DNA from 3 places in the Pseudomonas syringae pv. coryli str. NCPPB 4273 genome. Region 1 is predicted to be linked to each of the others. Evidence: predicted binding sites of a transcription regulator. Region 1 holds the regulator's gene; each other region holds the start of a gene.

Region 1 (5,785 bases):
TACGCCGGCCAGGACCGTATCGTCCTGATCGACAAGGCCAAGGTCATCAATGATGGCAACACCTCGGAAGGCGAGAAGATCGTCTACGACACGGTCAGACAGGTCGTCAGCGCCGGTCGGGCCAATGGCGCCAAGGTGACTACACCACGTCCGCGTATCGACATGGTCATCCAGCCGAAAAAGAAAACCGATCAACCTCAGAAGGCCCAGTAAATGGCGACGCTCAAAGCCCAGCATCTGGCTAAAAGCTACAAAAGCCGGCAGGTCGTGCGCGATGTGAGCATCTCCATCGACAGCGGCCAGATCGTCGGCCTGCTGGGCCCGAACGGCGCCGGCAAGACCACTTGCTTCTACATGATCGTGGGTCTGGTCCAGGCTGATCAGGGTCGTGTGCTGATTGACGATCTGGATGTCAGCCATCAACCCATGCACGGTCGCGCCCGCGCGGGTATCGGCTACCTGCCTCAGGAAGCCTCGATTTTCCGCAAGCTGTCGGTGTCCGACAATATCATGGCGATTCTCGAGACCCGCAAGGAGCTCGATGCCGGTGCGCGCCGCAAGGAACTGGAAAGCCTGCTGCAGGAGTTCCACATTACCCATATCCGCGACAACCTGGGCATGAGCCTGTCGGGTGGTGAACGTCGCCGCGTGGAAATCGCTCGGGCCCTGGCCACCGCGCCGAAATTCATCCTCCTGGATGAACCGTTCGCAGGTGTCGACCCTATTTCGGTAGGCGACATCAAGCAGATCATTCACCACCTCAAGGCCAAGGGTATCGGTGTACTGATCACTGACCACAATGTCCGGGAAACGCTGGATATCTGCGAAATGGCCTACATCGTCAACGATGGACAGCTGATTGCGGAAGGCGACTCCGAGACCATTCTGGCGAATCAGCTGGTGAAAGAGGTCTACCTCGGCCACGAGTTCCGCCTTTAATCGACTGCCCCTTTGCGCTTCGCAGCCGATTGATGCCTACGCAGTGTATTGACAAGATTTTATTTGTCATACCACTCTAGGCAAATGCACAGGTTTCAGGCATATAATTTGCTTAAGTTGGCGCCACGGCGCCTGTAGTAGATGGCGCATGCGCGCCGGCGAATAAGGTGTTTAGCCCCTGCCATGAAACCATCGCTAGTCTTGAGAATGGGCCAGCAGCTGACGATGACACCGCAGCTGCAACAGGCAATCCGTTTACTCCAGCTTTCCACTCTGGATCTCCAGCAGGAGATCCAGGAGGCGCTGGAGTCAAACCCTATGCTGGAGCGGCAGGAAGAAGGCGACGACTTCGACCACTCCGACCCGCTTGCCGACAACATCGAACAAAAGCCCAACCCCGACGTTCAGGAACCGACTTATCAGGAATCCGCGCCTACCGTGGACAACCTTGAAGAAGGCGAATGGAACGAACGCATTCCCAACGAGCTGCCCGTCGATACGGCCTGGGAAGACATCTACCAGACCAGCGCCAGCAGCCTGCCAAGCAACGATGATGACGAGTGGGACTTCACCACACGCACCTCTGTCGGCGAAAGCCTGCAAAGCCACCTGCTGTGGCAACTGAATGTTGCGCCGATGTCCGACAAGGACCGCCTGGTGGCAGTCACGCTGATCGACTGCATCAACAACCAGGGTTACCTCGACGAGACACTCGATGAGATTCTCGAGTCGTTCGACCCCGAGCTGGACATCGAGCTCGACGAGATCGAAGCGGTACTGCACCGCATCCAGCAGTTTGAACCTGCTGGCATCGGCGCACGCAACCTGAGCGAATGCCTGCTGCTGCAACTGCGCCAGCTACCGGCAAAAACGCCCTGGCTGACGGAAGCACAACGCCTGGTCAGCGACTACATCGATCTGCTCGGAAGCCGCGACTACGGCCAACTGATGCGGCGCATGAAACTCAAGGAAGACGAGCTGCGCCAGGTCATCGAGCTGGTGCAGAGCCTCAACCCGCGTCCCGGCTCACAGATCGAATCCACCGAAGCCGAATACGTCATTCCGGACGTGATCGTGCGCAAGGACAACGAACGCTGGCTGGTCGAACTCAATCAGGAGTCGGTGCCGCGCCTGCGCGTCAATCCGCAATACGCGGGCTTCGTGCGGCGCGCCGACACCAGTGCAGACAACACCTTCATGCGCAATCAGTTGCAGGAAGCACGCTGGTTCATCAAGAGCCTGCAAAGCCGCAACGAAACGCTGATGAAGGTCGCCACGCAGATCGTCGAACATCAGCGCGGTTTTCTCGAGTACGGCGACGAGGCCATGAAGCCGCTCGTGCTGCACGATATTGCCGAGGCAGTGGGCATGCACGAATCGACCATCTCGCGGGTGACCACGCAGAAATTCATGCACACCCCACGCGGCATTTACGAGCTGAAATACTTCTTCTCAAGTCATGTGAGCACCTCCGAAGGCGGTGAATGCTCGTCCACGGCAATTCGCGCAATCATCAAAAAACTGGTTGCGGCGGAAAATCAGAAAAAGCCGTTGAGTGATAGCAAGATCGCTGGTTTACTGGAGGCACAAGGCATTCAAGTAGCCCGTCGCACAGTCGCCAAGTACCGTGAGTCTCTCGGGATCGCCCCTTCCAGTGAGCGTAAGCGACTGATGTGATGCAGGCCGAGCCACAGCGTTCCAGTGGCAGGCGCCATGCCTGCCTCTTTATGCACTGGCAAAGGAGAAAGCTGTATGCAAGTCAACATCAGTGGACACCAACTGGAAGTGACCAAACCCCTTCGTGAATACGTTGAGCTCAAGCTCAAGAAGCTCGAAGGGCATTTTGACAAGATTACCAACGTGCAGGTCACGATGACGGTCGAAAAGCTCAAGCAGAAGATCGAAGCCACGTTGCACATCCATGGTGGAGAGGTCGTTGCCAATGCTGAACATGATGACATGTACGCTGCCATCGACCTGCTCACTGACAAGCTAGACCGACAATTGCTCAAGCATAAGGAAAAGCAGCAAAGCATCCTCAAAGGTGCGGCCGCTCGCTAACGCCCATTTAATGATCCGAATCGAAAATATCCTGACCCCCGGCCGCTCCCTCGTGAACGTGCCGGGTGGCAGCAAAAAGCGTGTACTCGAAGAAATTGCCAACCTGATCGGCCGTGAAGTGCCGGGCATGGTTTCGGACATGGTATTCGCAAGCCTCGTCGCCCGGGAAAAACTGGGCTCGACCGGTTTTGGCAACGGTATTGCCATCCCCCACTGCCGCCTCGCTGACTGCAGCGAGCCTGTCAGTGCAGTGATTCACCTCGCTACACCCGTGGATTTCGACGCCATTGATGGCGCGCCGGTTGACCTGCTGTTCGTACTGCTGGTCCCGCAAGCCGCTACCGATGAGCACCTGGAGCTGCTGCGCCAGATCGCCAGCATGCTCGACGACAAAGATGTGCGTAAGCGTCTGCGCAGCGCCCAAAGCGCTGAGGCGCTTTATCAGGTGGTGCTGGACGTGCAGAACGGAAACTGACCATGCGCATGATCATCGTCAGCGGTCGCTCCGGCTCAGGCAAGAGTACGGCGCTCGATGTACTGGAAGACAGCGGCTTTTACTGCGTCGATAACCTGCCGGCCGGCCTGTTGCCGGAGCTGGCCGAACGCGCGCTGATCAACACAGAACTCGCCGAACCCTTGCTGGCGGTTTCGATAGATGCCCGCAACCTGCCCAGCCATCTGACCCGTTTTCCGCAGATGCTGGATGAAGTACGTTCGCGCAATATTCAGTGCGACGTGCTGTACCTGGATGCAGACGAAGCCACCCTGCTCAAGCGCTTCTCGGAAACCCGGCGCCGCCACCCCCTGAGCACGGCAGATCGTTCGCTGGCCGAAGCGATACGCGACGAGACTGCACTGCTTGGCCCGATCATCGATCTGGCCGACCTGAAGATCAACACCACCCACCTGAACCTCTATCAGTTGCGCGACGCGCTCAAGCTTCGTCTGCTGAACAAGCCCGAACCAGGCACTGCGTTTCTGATCGAGTCGTTTGGTTTCAAGCGCGGCATGCCTGTCGATGCAGACCTGGTATTCGACGTGCGCTGCCTGCCCAATCCGTACTGGAAGCCAGAACTGCGCGACCACTCTGGGCTTGAACAACCCGTAATCGACTACCTGTCGGTGCAGCCTGATGTCGAAGAAATGTTTCAGGACATCTTCGCTTACCTGAACAAATGGCTACCCCGGTTTGCAGCCAGTAACCGTTCTTACGTTACCATTGCCATCGGCTGCACCGGCGGACACCACCGTTCGGTCTACCTGACCGAGCGGCTTGGTCAGGTCTTGCAACAATCACTCAAGAACGTTCAGGTTCGCCACCGCGACCTCAGCTGAAGGATTTTCACTGCGATGCCCGCTCGTCAAATCACCATCATCAACAAACTGGGCCTGCACGCCCGCGCTGCCGCCAAATTCGTCGGCGTCGCAGGCAAGTTTCCCTGCAAGATCAGGGTCGGCCGCACTCCGGAGAGCATGGTCGACGGCAAAAGCATCATGGCCGTGATGATGCTGGCTGCCGGCAAGGGCACCGAGATCCACCTGCACACCGAAGGCGAATTCGAACAGGAAGCGCTCGATGGTCTGGTCGAGCTGATCGACAACCGGTTTGATGAAGGCGAATAAGCCCTCGGACAAACGCGGTATCCGTCACCACCAGCCTTGAACGCGCATCCAGTTCAGCCCATGGGCAACCAGGAGCGCCATACCCGCCAACAGCAACACGCTCCCGACTGCCAGACGAAATAACCGCACATTGCTGAGCGTGAGGAATCCGGAGCGCATACGCGGCCTTGGGACCGGCTGCCAGGCTCAGGCCAGAGCGGCCTGATAACGGCGGGACACCTCTTCCCAATTGATCACGTTGTAGAACGCGTTAATGTATTCGGGACGACGGTTCTGATAGCGCAGGTAGTAAGCGTGCTCCCACACGTCCAGCCCCAGAATCGGCGTGTTGCCGTTCATCAACGGGCTGTCCTGGTTACCACTGCTTTCCACCACCAGCTTCTTGTCAGGCGTGACGCTCAGCCATGCCCAGCCACTGCCAAAACGGGTCAACGCGGCCTTGGTGAATGCCTCCTTGAAGCGTTCGTAGCCGCCCAGTTGTTCGTCAATCGCCGACGCGACAGCGCCTTTGGGTAAACCTCCCCCGCCCGGCACCATGACCTCCCAGAACAACGAATGATTGGCATGGCCGCCACCCTGATTGATCACTGCGGGGCGCAGGTTTTCAGGCAACTGTTGGACACTGGCGACCAGCTTCTCCAAAGACCAGTCGGCGAACTCCGTGCCTTCGATTGCCGCATTGAGGTTGTTGATGTACGTCTGGTGATGCTTGGTGTAGTGGATTTCCATGGTTTGCGCATCGATATGCGGCTCAAGGGCGTCGTATGCGTAAGGCAGTGCTGGCAAGGTGTAGGGCATTTCAATGTGCTCCGTAGAAAAGTCCGGAAGGGGCTGCCGAATGGCGCTGCAGCGCTGAGCGCGTATGCTCGCTGCTGCTGTTCAGCAACCGATGAGTGCGCGGGTATTCGCCGTGTTCGCTGATGAAACTCAGCAGCTCGGCGTAGGTTTTGCTGCTGTGGCGCAAGGCCGCTTCACGCAGGGCGGGCGAAAGACGTTGATCCTGCAGGGTCCGCAACAGGTGCTGGTGGATGGCGCACAGGTACTCGGCGCTCTCCTCCGGCTGGCCCAGACTCAGGTGCAGATCCGCCAGGTTATGGTGAGAAATCACACAGGCCGCGACGGCTTCGTCGACATCCGCCCAGCGCTCGAACAAGACCTGCGC
Region 2 (5,785 bases), on a different contig from region 1:
CAGAAACAACGCTTAACCTGGCCAGCGGCAGTGTTGCCCTGTCCAAAGTTCAAACTATCGGATTGTAGAGCCGCTACGGCGCAGGAGTGAAACATGTCTTTCAATATCGGCCTTAGTGGGCTCTATGCTGCAAACAAAAGTCTCGACGTTACCGGCAACAACATTGCCAACGTCGCGACAACCGGTTTCAAATCGTCACGTGCCGAGTTCGCTGATCAATATGCTCAGTCGATTCGCGGTACTTCAGGCAATACCAGCGTCGGCAGTGGCGTGACAACCGCTGCGGTTTCCCAGCAGTTCTCCCAGGGCAGCCTGACCACCGGAACAGCCAACAGTCTGGACCTTGCCATCAATGGCGACGGGTTCTTCATGATGAGCAATAACGGCGAGAAGCTGTATACCCGTGCCGGTGCATTCCACACCGACAAGGAAGGCTACGTCGTCAATAGCAGCAACATGAAGCTGCAGGGTTACAACGTTGACGCCAATGGCGCTGTGGTGACCGGCGCGCTCAGCGATCTGCGTGTGAACGCGTCCAACCTGGACCCCAAGGCGACGACCACGATCACCAACTCCGCCAACCTGAACTCGACGACTGCGTTGCCGACCGTTGCGACGTTCGATGCGACCGATACCAATAGCTACAACGTCAAATACAGCACCCCGACTTACGACACTCAGGGTAATGCTCACACCCTGGATCAGTATTTCGTCAAGACCGGCACCAACACCTGGTCGATGTATTCCCTGATGGACGGGCGCAGCATTTCCGATCCGACGTCCACCGCGCCGGACAAGAATGACCTGACATTCGATTCTTCGGGCAACCTGGTAACCACCGCCGGCGGCGCCGTTCCTACTGGCAGCGCCAACATCAAGTTCAACGCTGACGGTACATTCGCCGTGAGCAACTGGGTACCTGGTGTGCAGGTCGGTACTGGCACAACAGCCACCTGGGCAGCCAACGGCGCGACGGGCGCAGCTTCGATCAAGCTGGACATGTCGACCACTACCCAGACCGCTTCGGTATCCGGTCTGCTCAAGCAGGATCAGAATGGCTACGCCACTGGCCAGCTGAGCGGCATGAACGTTGACTCCAGCGGCAACCTGTTCGCCACTTATACCAACGGCAAGTCGCAGGTGATCGGTCAGACTTCGCTGACCAGCTTTGCCAACGTGCAGGGTCTGGCGCAGGCCGGCGGCACCAACTGGCGTGAAACGTTCGCTTCCGGCGTACCGGTGAGCGGCGCTCCACAGTCGGGTACCTTGGGTTACATCACCGGTCAGGCGCTGGAAGAATCCAACGTCGACCTGACCATGGAACTGGTTAACCTGATCAAGGCGCAGAGCAACTATCAGGCTAACGCCAAGACCATTTCCACCCAAAGCACTATCATGCAGACCACTATTCAGATGACGTAACACGCGTTGTTTGATACGTGTTGAAAGAGCCCCTGTAAAAAGGGGCTTTTTTATGGGTGTCTGCAAAGTATTTTGTTATGTTTTTTTTAGTACTGAAAGTTACGGATGACTCCCGCATCCTACTTGGAAACTTCCTACGCACGATGATGTGAGAATAAAACTCCTCTATGAATTGCCTTTACGGCAAGGGAGTTCTCATGTCATTCAATACAGCGATCAGCGGTATTCATGCTGCCAATAAACGACTGGAAGTAGCGGGTAACAATATTGCCAACGTCGGCACCCTGGGGTTCAAGTCGTCTCGTGCGCAGTTTTCTGCTTTATATGCGTCCGCACAGTTGGGGGCCGGGCAGCACGCCGTCGGGGATGGCGTACGACTTGCTTCGGTGCAGCAGAATTTCAATCAGGGTGAAACGGTGATCAGTTCCGGCAATGCGCTGGATATGCGTATTCAGGGCAACGGTTTTTTCGTGGTCAGTGATCAGGGTTCACTGGCCTATACGCGGGCTGGCGCCTTTTTGAAGGACGCTGCGAACTTTGTCGTCGACAGCGATGGCGGGCGCTTGCAGGGTTACGCCGCAAACGACAAGGGCGAGATTGCCAGTGGCATCCGCACGGACTTGCAGATCGATACGTCCAACGTCGGTGCCAGGGCCACGACCACGGTGGCTGAAACTATCAATCTGGATGCCTCGCTGCCTTCGCTTGCTCGCTTGCCGACCTTTGACCCGGACGACCCCGCGACCTACACACGGGTTGCCACCCGGACCATCCAGGATGTGGGCATCACTCCGGTGCCCGCAGCCAATCATGAGCTCAAGCAGTATTTCGTCAAGACCGAGGCCAATCAGTGGTCGATGTATGTACTGGTGGACGGGCGCAATCCGGTGGATCCCGACAGCGTAGCGCCGCTGCAGGTAAGCCTCGAGCTGAAGCCTGACGGTTCCCTGTCGTACAGCGGCAATGATCAGCATCTGCGCAAAGTTTCAGACACCGAGTTTGCCTTGCAGGGTTGGGTGCCTGCCGCGCAGATCAATGGCGCCTGGGCGGCGAATGGCTCCCTGAATGGCGGAGCTGTTTCGTTGCCGTTGAACGACGCCGGGGCCAGTCTGCTCGACCCGGGCGATACGGTCATGCATCGGCCGGTTCCGGACTTCAATCCCGCAGATCTGAACACTTACAGCAGGATGTTCGGTAACCAGATCTTTGACAGTCAGGGCAACACCCATGAGCTGAAACAGTATTTCGTGAAAGACGGCACCAACAGCTGGCGCCTGCACGTGCTGATCGACGATCGAAATCCGCAGAACCCCGGTTCCAGGGCGCCGCTGACGGCGAACATTGTTTTCGATTCCCATGGCGCTGTCGCGTCGTTGACCGGCAGTCCGGGCCTGAGCAGCAACGGCGATCAGCTGAAACTCACGGGCTGGTCGCCGGTGATGGCGGTTGATCCTGGCACCAGTCGCGAGCGCTGGATACCCAACGGGGCGGCTGGCAGTGCTGACGGCATCACCATCGACTTCACCCATCTGCTTCAGCACAACGCTGCCAGTTCGCGCTCCGCCGCATACGTGGATGGCCATTCGGCAGGGGAGTTGAAAAGCCTCGACGTCGGCCGGGACGGCATTCTGCGTGCCGGGTTTACCAATGGCATGACCAAGCCCATCGGTCAGGTGATGCTCGCCAGTTTCGCCAATCCGCATGGCTTGCAGCCGCGTAGCGATACACGCTGGACCGCCACTGCTGATTCCGGAGTGGCTGAATATGATGTGCCGGGCGTCGGCACGCTGGGCAGCATCGTCAGTGGCGCGCTGGAGGGGTCGAACGTCGTGCTGGCCGATGAGCTGATTGCGCTGATCCAGGCCCAGACGGCCTATCAGGCCAACTCCAAGGCGATATCCACCGAAGTGACGCTGATGCAGACGCTGATTCAATCGACCTGATCAGATCGAGCAGTCGGCTTTGATGAAGTGGCCTTTCAAGCGTTTCCAGCCTGGGCCTGGGCTGGCCTGGGCGCAGACGATCCGGCTGTCGCCCTGCCATTTGTAATAGCGGGCGGGAGCGGCCTGGGAGAGCAGGGCAAAGGTCATCAGGCTCGCGCTCGCGATACCGATGATGCACGCACGAAAAGGCATGACGGTTCCCGGTCAGGGTTGCGGTGTCGGCAAGATTATCACTGTCGATCCGGTTCTCGGCGCAGTTCGATGAAGTTTTTTTGGCGGTGTTTCCTGCCTGGCAGGCGGCAGGCGGCAGTCCACCGCCGCTATTGGCTGGCGCTCTGTCCCAAGGCGATCGGCGATGGCCAGTTTTTACTGGCTAATCAGGCATTTGTATCGAGCCTGACAAGTTGGTTCAAAAATTGCTTTAACCCTTTCAGAACAGCTACAGGCGGCAAGCGTCTGTCGGAGGAGGAAGACTGTGGACAAGTTGCTTTACGTCGCAATGAGCGGTGCATCCGAAAACGCGATCGCGCAAAAGGCTCATGCCAACAACCTGGCGAACGTCTCGACCAACGGTTTCATGCGTGACCTGGAACAGGCCCGCTCGATGCCGGTGTTTGGCGAGGTCATGCCATCGCGCGCCTATGCCATGAGCGAGCGTCCCGGGACCGACTTTTCCGCCGGTGCCATGGTGCAGACCGGTCGTGAGCTGGACATCGCCGTCAAGGGTGATGGCTGGATCGCCGTGCAGACGCCCGACGGCGGTGAAGCCTACACCCGCAGTTCCGGCATGAACATCGACGCCCTGGGCGTGTTGCGCGACGGCAGTGGTTTGCCGGTTATGGGCAACGGCGGTCCGATTGCCGTGCCGCCTCAGCAGCAGATCGAGATCGGCGCCGACGGCACGATCAGCATTCGTTCACTGGGCGAGAGTCCGCAGGTGATGGCGCAGGTTGACCGCATCAAGCTGGTCAGGCCTGACCTGAAGACCATGGAGAAAGGCCCTGACGGCCTGATCCACACCAAGACCGGCCGGCCTGCCGACGCAGACGCCACCGTTCAGGTCGAGTCCGGCTTTCTGCAGGCGAGCAACGTCAACGCGGTCGAGGAAATGACCTCGGTACTGGCCTTGTCCCGTCAATTCGAATTGCACGTCAAGATGATGAAGACCGCCGAAGAAGACGATCAGTCTATGGCTCGCGTCTTGCAACTTGGCTAATCAATGACAGCTTGCGCCGACAAACCGGCGCTCGAGGAGAACACACATGCTTCCTGCACTATACGTCGCCAAAACCGGCCTTGCCGCTCAGGACACCAACCTGACCACCATCTCCAACAACCTGGCGAACGTCTCGACCACCGGTTTCAAGAGTGACCGTGCCGAGTTCCAGGACCTGCTGTATCAGATCAAACGCCAGCCGGGTGCCCAGTCCACTCAGGACAGCGAACTGCCTTCCGGCCTGCAACTGGGTACCGGTGTGCGCATTGTCGGCACGCAGAAGAACTTCACTGCCGGTAGCCTGCAGACCACCAACAACCCGCTGGACCTGGCGGTCAACGGTCGTGGTTTCTTTCAGGTGACCCAGCCAGACGGCACCATTGCCTACAGCCGTGACGGTACGTTCCACCTCGACGCCAACGGCCAGATCGTGACCGCCAATGGTTATGCCCTCGAGCCTGCGATTGTCGTTCCGCAGAACGCCCAGACCTTCACGGTCGGCCAGGACGGTACTGTTTCCGTCACGCTGGCAGGCGCCACTGCAACACCGCAGATCATCGGCAATATCCAGACCGCCGACTTCATCAACCCGGCCGGCCTGCAGGCCATCGGTGGCAACCTGTACCTGGAAACTGGTTCGAGCGGCGCGCCGCAGATCGGCACCCCTGGCCTTAACGGCCTGGGCCCGACCCTGCAGAACACCCTGGAAAACTCCAACGTCAGCACCGTTGAGGAACTGGTCAACATGATCACTACCCAGCGCGCCTACGAGATGAACTCCAAAGTGATCTCGACCGCTGACCAGATGCTGCAAAACCTGACTCAGAACCTGTAAGTCCTTGATGTCTCTGCTCGTAGAACCGCTCAATCCGATGGGGCGCCTGATAAGCGCCTGTTACACCGCGAGGTTTCAAGTGTCATGAACCGCCTTAGTGTTCCGCGTTTTTCAGTGTTGATCGCTTCATTGTGCGGGATCACCCTGCTGTCCGGCTGTGTTGCGCCGACGGCCAAGCCCAATGACCCTTATTACGCTCCGGTGTTGCCGCGTACGCCCATGTCGGCGGCTGCCAACAATGGCGCCATCTATCAGGCCGGTTTCGAGCAGAACCTGTACGGCGACCGCAAGGCCTTCCGTATTGGCGACATCATCACCATCACGCTTTCCGAGCGTATGGCGGCGAGCAAGGCGGCCACTTCGGCCATG
Region 3 (5,785 bases), on a different contig from region 1:
TGAAGGCGCGCAGTCAAAAGTCTTTTTTTGAAAAGTCACATTTTTGCAGCCTTGCTGTGACCCTTCGTCGCTTAAGCAGCCAAGGCATTGAGCCAGTATATGAGCCTGATAAGCGATCTCAATGGGCTCGCAAACCCCCATGTTCACGGGGCTGCAGAAAAAATCGTGGTTGAAACAGGTCAGCGCTTATTGCTCGACAGACCTGAATATGACGTGCTTATGACAAAACGATCATTCACACCGCCCTGCGCTTTGGTTAGAAATCGTCTCAGGTCATCGCCGCAATGGGGATGGCATCAAGGCCCGCGACGCCGGCAGCGGGCCCCAACGGCAGAAGATTCTGCCCGACCTCAACACGGGGTCTCAGGGATATTACAGTCAACAGACGAGGGCATTACCCTATGAGAAGACTTAAGCGTGATCCGTTGGAAAGAGCATTTTTACGCGGTTATCAATACGGCGTTCATGGTAAATCCCGTGAGCTTTGCCCTTTTACTCTACCGTCAGTACGCCAGGCATGGATCAATGGCTGGCGCGAAGGACGCGGCGACAACTGGGACGGTATGACCGGCACTGCGGGCATCCACAGACTCAACGAACTTCACGCGGTCGGATGAGGCGATTCACATCAAAGACTTTCAGGCCTCTGTCGGGCCATACATGACTGACTGATTCACACCTGCACCATGCACGCCCGACCCGGGCGGCGGGCCAACGCCCAGGGGCTCTCTTGCAGAGCCCCTTTTTTTATCCCGGGTTCAGCGTGCGGCGCGAGGCATTGCCGCAATGGCATCCACCGACTCGCGAATCAGCGCAGGGCCCTTGTAGATGAACCCCGAATAGATCTGCACCAGACTGGCACCCGCAGCGATCTTCTCGGCGGCATGCCGGCCTTCGGTGATCCCCCCGGCGGCGATGATCGGCAGACGACCCGCGAGCTCACCGGCCAGAACCTTGACGATGTGCGTGCTTTTTTCCCGAACCGGCGCGCCCGACAAACCGCCCGCCTGATCAGCATGCGGAAGGCCTTCGACGCCTTGGCGGCTCAGCGTGGTGTTGGTGGCAATGACTGCGTCCATACCGGACTCGATCAGGGCTGCGGCCACCAGCACGGTTTCTTCGTCGGTCATGTCCGGGGCAATCTTGATCGCCAGTGGCACACGCCTGCCATGCCGTTGCGTCAGTTCCTGCTGGCGCAGGCTCAGGGCCTGGAGCAGTTGCTTGAGCGAGTCGCCGAACTGCAGGCTGCGCAGCCCCGGCGTATTGGGCGAACTGACGTTGACCGTGACGTAGCTGGCATGGGCATAGACCTTGTCCAGACAGATCAGGTAATCGTCGACCGCGCGCTCGACCGGCGTGTCGAAGTTCTTGCCGATATTGATGCCCAGAACACCGCGATACTTTGCCGCTTCGACACGGGACACCAGGTTGTCGACGCCCAGATTGTTGAAGCCCATGCGGTTGATGATCGCCTCGGCGTTGGGCAGGCGGAAAATACGCGGCTTGGGATTGCCCGGCTGCGGACGTGGCGTCACTGTGCCGATCTCGACGAAACCGAAGCCCAGTTGCGCGAAGCCATCGATGGCCGCACCATTCTTGTCCAGGCCGGCTGCCAGCCCCACGGGGTTGGGAAACTCAAGGCCCATCACACTGACCGGCAACTTCGCCGGGGACTTGCTCAGCAGGCCATTGAGGCCCAGCCGTCCGCCTGCACCGATCAGGTCCAGCGACAGGTCATGAGAGGTTTCCGGGGAAAGTTTGAACAGTAACTGGCGGGCCAGGTTATACATGGCGGGATGGGCTCGTGAGCAGCTGAATTCAGGGTGGCGATTATAGACGTGTGCGGGCCTGTCAGGCGAGGCGCGCGACAAACTTGTTGCTCGCCCTCCCCCGGCGATGGCATATGCCTTGCTTGAAACCGCTATCGGCACTCACTCCAACGGCGGAGCGGTGCATGGACAACGGCGTCGCTTCGACACTTGCATTGCAATGGGTCGGACGACGCCTTTTTTCTGGACGGACCTTTGATGAAGCACGCGCGATGAACGAACGAACCGGTAATGCGCTGGACTGGGTGGCCGGTAGCGACGCCCCGGAAATGAACAGCCTGGACGTGGGCTTCATGGCATTGACCGACTGTGCCCCGCTGGTGGTCGCGGCCACGCAGGGTTTCGCCCAGCCTTACGGCCTGAGCCTGAACCTCGAGCGTCAGACCTCCTGGGCCGGGCTGCGCGACAGACTGGTCAGCGGACAACTGCAGGCGGCACACAGCCTGTACGGTCTGATCTATGCTGTGGAACTGGGCATCAGCGGCGGCCCGGCGACCGACATGGCCATCCTCATGGGGCTCAACCAGAACGGCCAGTGCATCAACCTGTCCCGCGAGTTGCAACAGGCGGGCGTGATCACTCCTGAAGCACTGGACAAACGCGCGCACCAAAGCGGCTCAAGGCTGACCTTCGCGCAGACCTTCCCCACCGGCAACCATGCCATGTGGCTCTACTACTGGCTGGCCAGCCAGGGCATTCATCCGCTCGATGATGTGAACAGTGTCGTGGTGCCGCCCACGCAAATGGCGCAACACCTGCAGGCCGGGCGCATCGACGGTTTCTGCGTCGGCGAACCCTGGGGCGCCAGCGCCGTTCAGCAGCAACTGGGCTTCACCATGGCGACCAGCCAGTCGATCTGGCCGGATCACCCGGGCAAGGTGCTGGGCTGTACCCGTGAGTTTGTCGAGCAGAACCCCAACACCGCCAGAGCGCTGATCATGGCCGTGCTGGAAGCCAGCCGCTTCATCGAGGAAAACGGTCATAACCGGCGCAGCACCGCACAACTGCTCAGCGGTGCCGATTACCTGGACACCTCAGTGGACTGCATCGAACCGCGTTTGCTCGGCCAGTACAGCGACGGTCTTGGCAATCGCTGGCAAGACCCTCACGCGGTCAGCTTCCATGCCCGGGGACAGGTCAACTACCCCTGGCTGTCTGACGGCATGTGGTTCATGACCCAGTTCCGACGCTGGGGCCTGTTGCGCGAAGACCCGGATTACCTGGCGGTGGCCAGCCGCGTGCAGCAACTCGACCTGTACCGTCAGGCCGCCAGTGCGCTGGGCGTCGACGTACCCGCCGCAACCTTGCGCAGCAGCCAGCTGATCGACGGCAGGGTCTGGGACGGCAGCGATCCGGCGGGCTACGCGCGTAGCTTCAAGCTCCACTCGCTGGCCGACGACGTGCCCGCTGTGGCCAGTCGTTGAAGGAGAACGTAACCATGCTGCGTATCCTGCTTATCAATGACACCGCCAAAAAGGTCGGTCGCCTCAGGTCAGCCTTGATAGAAGCCGGTTTCGAAGTGATCGACGAATCCGGCCTGATCATCGACCTGCCCGCACGCGTTGAAGCCGTGCGCCCGGACGTCATCCTCATCGACACTGAATCGCCAGGTCGCGACGTGATGGAGCAAGTGGTGCTGGTCAGCCGTGACCAGCCACGTCCCATCGTGATGTTCACCGACGAGCACGATCCAGGCGTGATGCGCCAGGCGATCAAGTCCGGGGTCAGCGCTTATATCGTCGAGGGTATCCAGGCGCAACGGTTGCAACCGATTCTGGATGTAGCAATGGCCCGCTTTGAAAGCGATCAGGCGCTGCGCGCGCAATTGCATGCCCGCGACCAGCAACTGGCCGAGCGCAAGCGCATCGAACTGGCCAAGGGGCTGCTGATGAAGATGAAGGATTGCAACGAAGAAGAGGCTTATACGCTGATGCGACGTCAGGCAATGAGTCGCCAGCAGAAGCTGATTCAGGTGGCCGAGCAGATTATCGCGATGAGCGAACTGCTGGGCTGAAGCCACGAAGAACGCCTGCCCGCACAGGCGTTCTTCAAGGGTTACAGGAGCACAGCCTGTCAGTTCAGCTGCACATCCTTCATCGCTGGCACGTAGCCATAGTCATACTCTTCCTGCACGAACGAGCGGTCGCCCTTCAACAGGATTCTGACCGTCGGCGCCTCGGTGCCGCCGATACGGTAGTCATCGCCGGTGGTGGGCACGCTGTCAATGAACGAAGTCACCAGGCCGTTCGGCATCACGCAGTGGGAGTACGTCTGGAAAGGCTGTGCAGGCGGATTGCCCAGCACCAGTCCGGATGCGTTCATCGGCCGGTAAGGCCCGAACAAATGCTCGCCCACAAAACCGTAAACGCCATCCGGCCCGGTCACACCGTCGGCATACGTAAACTTGTGACTAATGGTGAACAAATAATACTTGCCGTCCTGAAAGACATAATGCGGACGTTCGGTCTGATCATTGACACCCACCGCAGTGACCAGTGGCGGTAATATTTCCCACTCTTCACCGCTGAGATCCTTAGCAACCGCCAGCCCGATACAGCCCACTTGAAAACGCGCACCCCCAACTTCTTCATGGCCGGGTGGCACCGGGCCAAGTTCCGCAGCGCCAACGGTATGCGTACCGCGTTCGCCGGCGACATTACCTTCAAAGACCATATACAACTTGCCATCATTGGGATCAATAAATGGACTCGGGTCGCGGAAGTTCCACGTCGAGTTCTGCGCTTCGGTTTGATAATAAGTGCCGTCGGCCTCGAACAGTTTTTTGACCTGGGTAAAGTCTTTCAACTCCACGCCCTGATCGGACGTCACAATACGGCCGCGTACTTTGGCAATCGTCGCCCCCGGTGTCACGCAGGTGTAGTAAAGATCGATATCACCCTTGTCATTCAACAGTACCGGTGTGCCCGCCCACTCACGGGTGGTGGGCGACACGCCTTCGGCCATGACCCGGCCACCGAAGATCCAGTTCTTGCCGGTACGCGAATACCAGTAGCACATGCGCGCCCGCCCGTGACGATCTTCCCAGTCGCGCTTGATGTCGTAGCGGCCGTTGGCGCCGAGATACTGCGGGTCATCGGGATGGCGATCAGCTGTCAGCGTGACAATGACCGACCAGCCGTTGACCGAGACCACCGTGCCGTCAAGCTCGCGCAACGGCATGGTGTCCCAGATGAAGACCTTATCACTCATGACCGGGAAGTCCGCTTTTACCAACGGTTGCGTGGTGGTCGGGTCATTTTCATTGACCTTCAACGCATCGGCACGGGACCAGATGGTAGGTGCGTAATTGATGTTACTCATGATGATGATGTCCTTTGCAGGCGCCTTTACAAGCAGCGCGGATAGGAAGGCACACGGCAGGCATGGGTGCAATGCCGAAGTGCAGAGTGTGTCGGGCATTCAGGTGTCGAGGACGACCGGAAGCCGATAAAAGAGCGAGTAGCCGATTACTTCTTTTAAAGTAAGCATTTATCGAAATTGACTGGCAAACTGCAACTACAGATTACCGGATTGAAAAGTGAAATCACTTTCTGCTGAATAAGCGTCACACGTTGCGACAGAAGCGATGCTCTCAGACATACCACGCAAAGTAAATTAAATATTTGCAGCATTGTTATCGTACAACTGTGCGAGCCGCGCATTAACTTATATACATTAAGGTCATCATAGCGGCGTATCGAAACAGCATCACAATGACAGTACTTACACGCAAAACTGATGGCACATTAAATAATATTAAATAGTTTGAACTTTAATAAAATATTCTTGAATCCTGTTAACTGCCTGTTTCTGTTGACTGATACGAACTGTGCAAGCCGTTATCTGGCTTTTCGCCGCCACGCCCTTTTTTGCAGCGTACCTGCCGACCCACGCCCGGTTCGAGGTCATACATCAGTCTGCTCGCAGCCCCTGAAAGCCACACAACCTGCCTGCAA

What was found. Region 1 encodes sigma-54, which starts transcription at its own class of promoters, with help from an activator protein. Its sites were predicted from a motif close to ANTGGCATNNANNTTGCTNT; they were not measured.
Region 2: a site for sigma-54 is predicted at 3,769-3,788, ahead of P406_RS21805 (flagellar basal body rod protein FlgF). Genes of this name have one in related genera too.
Region 3: a site for sigma-54 is predicted at 1,896-1,915, ahead of P406_RS22305 (CmpA/NrtA family ABC transporter substrate-binding protein). Genes of this name have one in related genera too.

Annotation. Positions count from the first base shown of each region.
Region 1 is NZ_AWQP01000073.1:82,219-88,003, reverse strand. It holds gene lptA (lipopolysaccharide transport periplasmic protein LptA) at 1-213, shown strand, start outside; gene lptB (LPS export ABC transporter ATP-binding protein) at 214-939, shown strand; gene P406_RS25465 (RNA polymerase factor sigma-54) at 1,123-2,616, shown strand; gene hpf (ribosome hibernation-promoting factor, HPF/YfiA family) at 2,692-3,000, shown strand; gene ptsN (PTS IIA-like nitrogen regulatory protein PtsN) at 3,011-3,475, shown strand; gene rapZ (RNase adapter RapZ) at 3,478-4,335, shown strand; gene P406_RS25445 (HPr family phosphocarrier protein) at 4,351-4,623, shown strand; gene P406_RS25440 (superoxide dismutase) at 4,810-5,421, opposite strand; gene P406_RS25435 (DUF2753 family protein) at 5,423-5,785, opposite strand, start outside.
Region 2 is NZ_AWQP01000059.1:22,690-28,474, forward strand. It holds gene flgD (flagellar hook assembly protein FlgD) at 1-68, shown strand, start outside; gene flgE (flagellar hook protein FlgE) at 94-1,422, shown strand; gene P406_RS21795 (flagellar hook protein FlgE) at 1,620-3,365, shown strand; gene P406_RS29475 (hypothetical protein) at 3,366-3,557, opposite strand; gene P406_RS21805 (flagellar basal body rod protein FlgF) at 3,841-4,581, shown strand; gene flgG (flagellar basal-body rod protein FlgG) at 4,628-5,416, shown strand; gene flgH (flagellar basal body L-ring protein FlgH) at 5,501-5,785, shown strand, end outside.
Region 3 is NZ_AWQP01000062.1:21,496-27,280, reverse strand. It holds gene rmf (ribosome modulation factor) at 402-617, shown strand; gene P406_RS22310 (quinone-dependent dihydroorotate dehydrogenase) at 759-1,790, opposite strand; gene P406_RS22305 (CmpA/NrtA family ABC transporter substrate-binding protein) at 2,042-3,253, shown strand; gene P406_RS22300 (ANTAR domain-containing response regulator) at 3,268-3,843, shown strand; gene P406_RS22295 (glycoside hydrolase family 68 protein) at 3,903-5,150, opposite strand.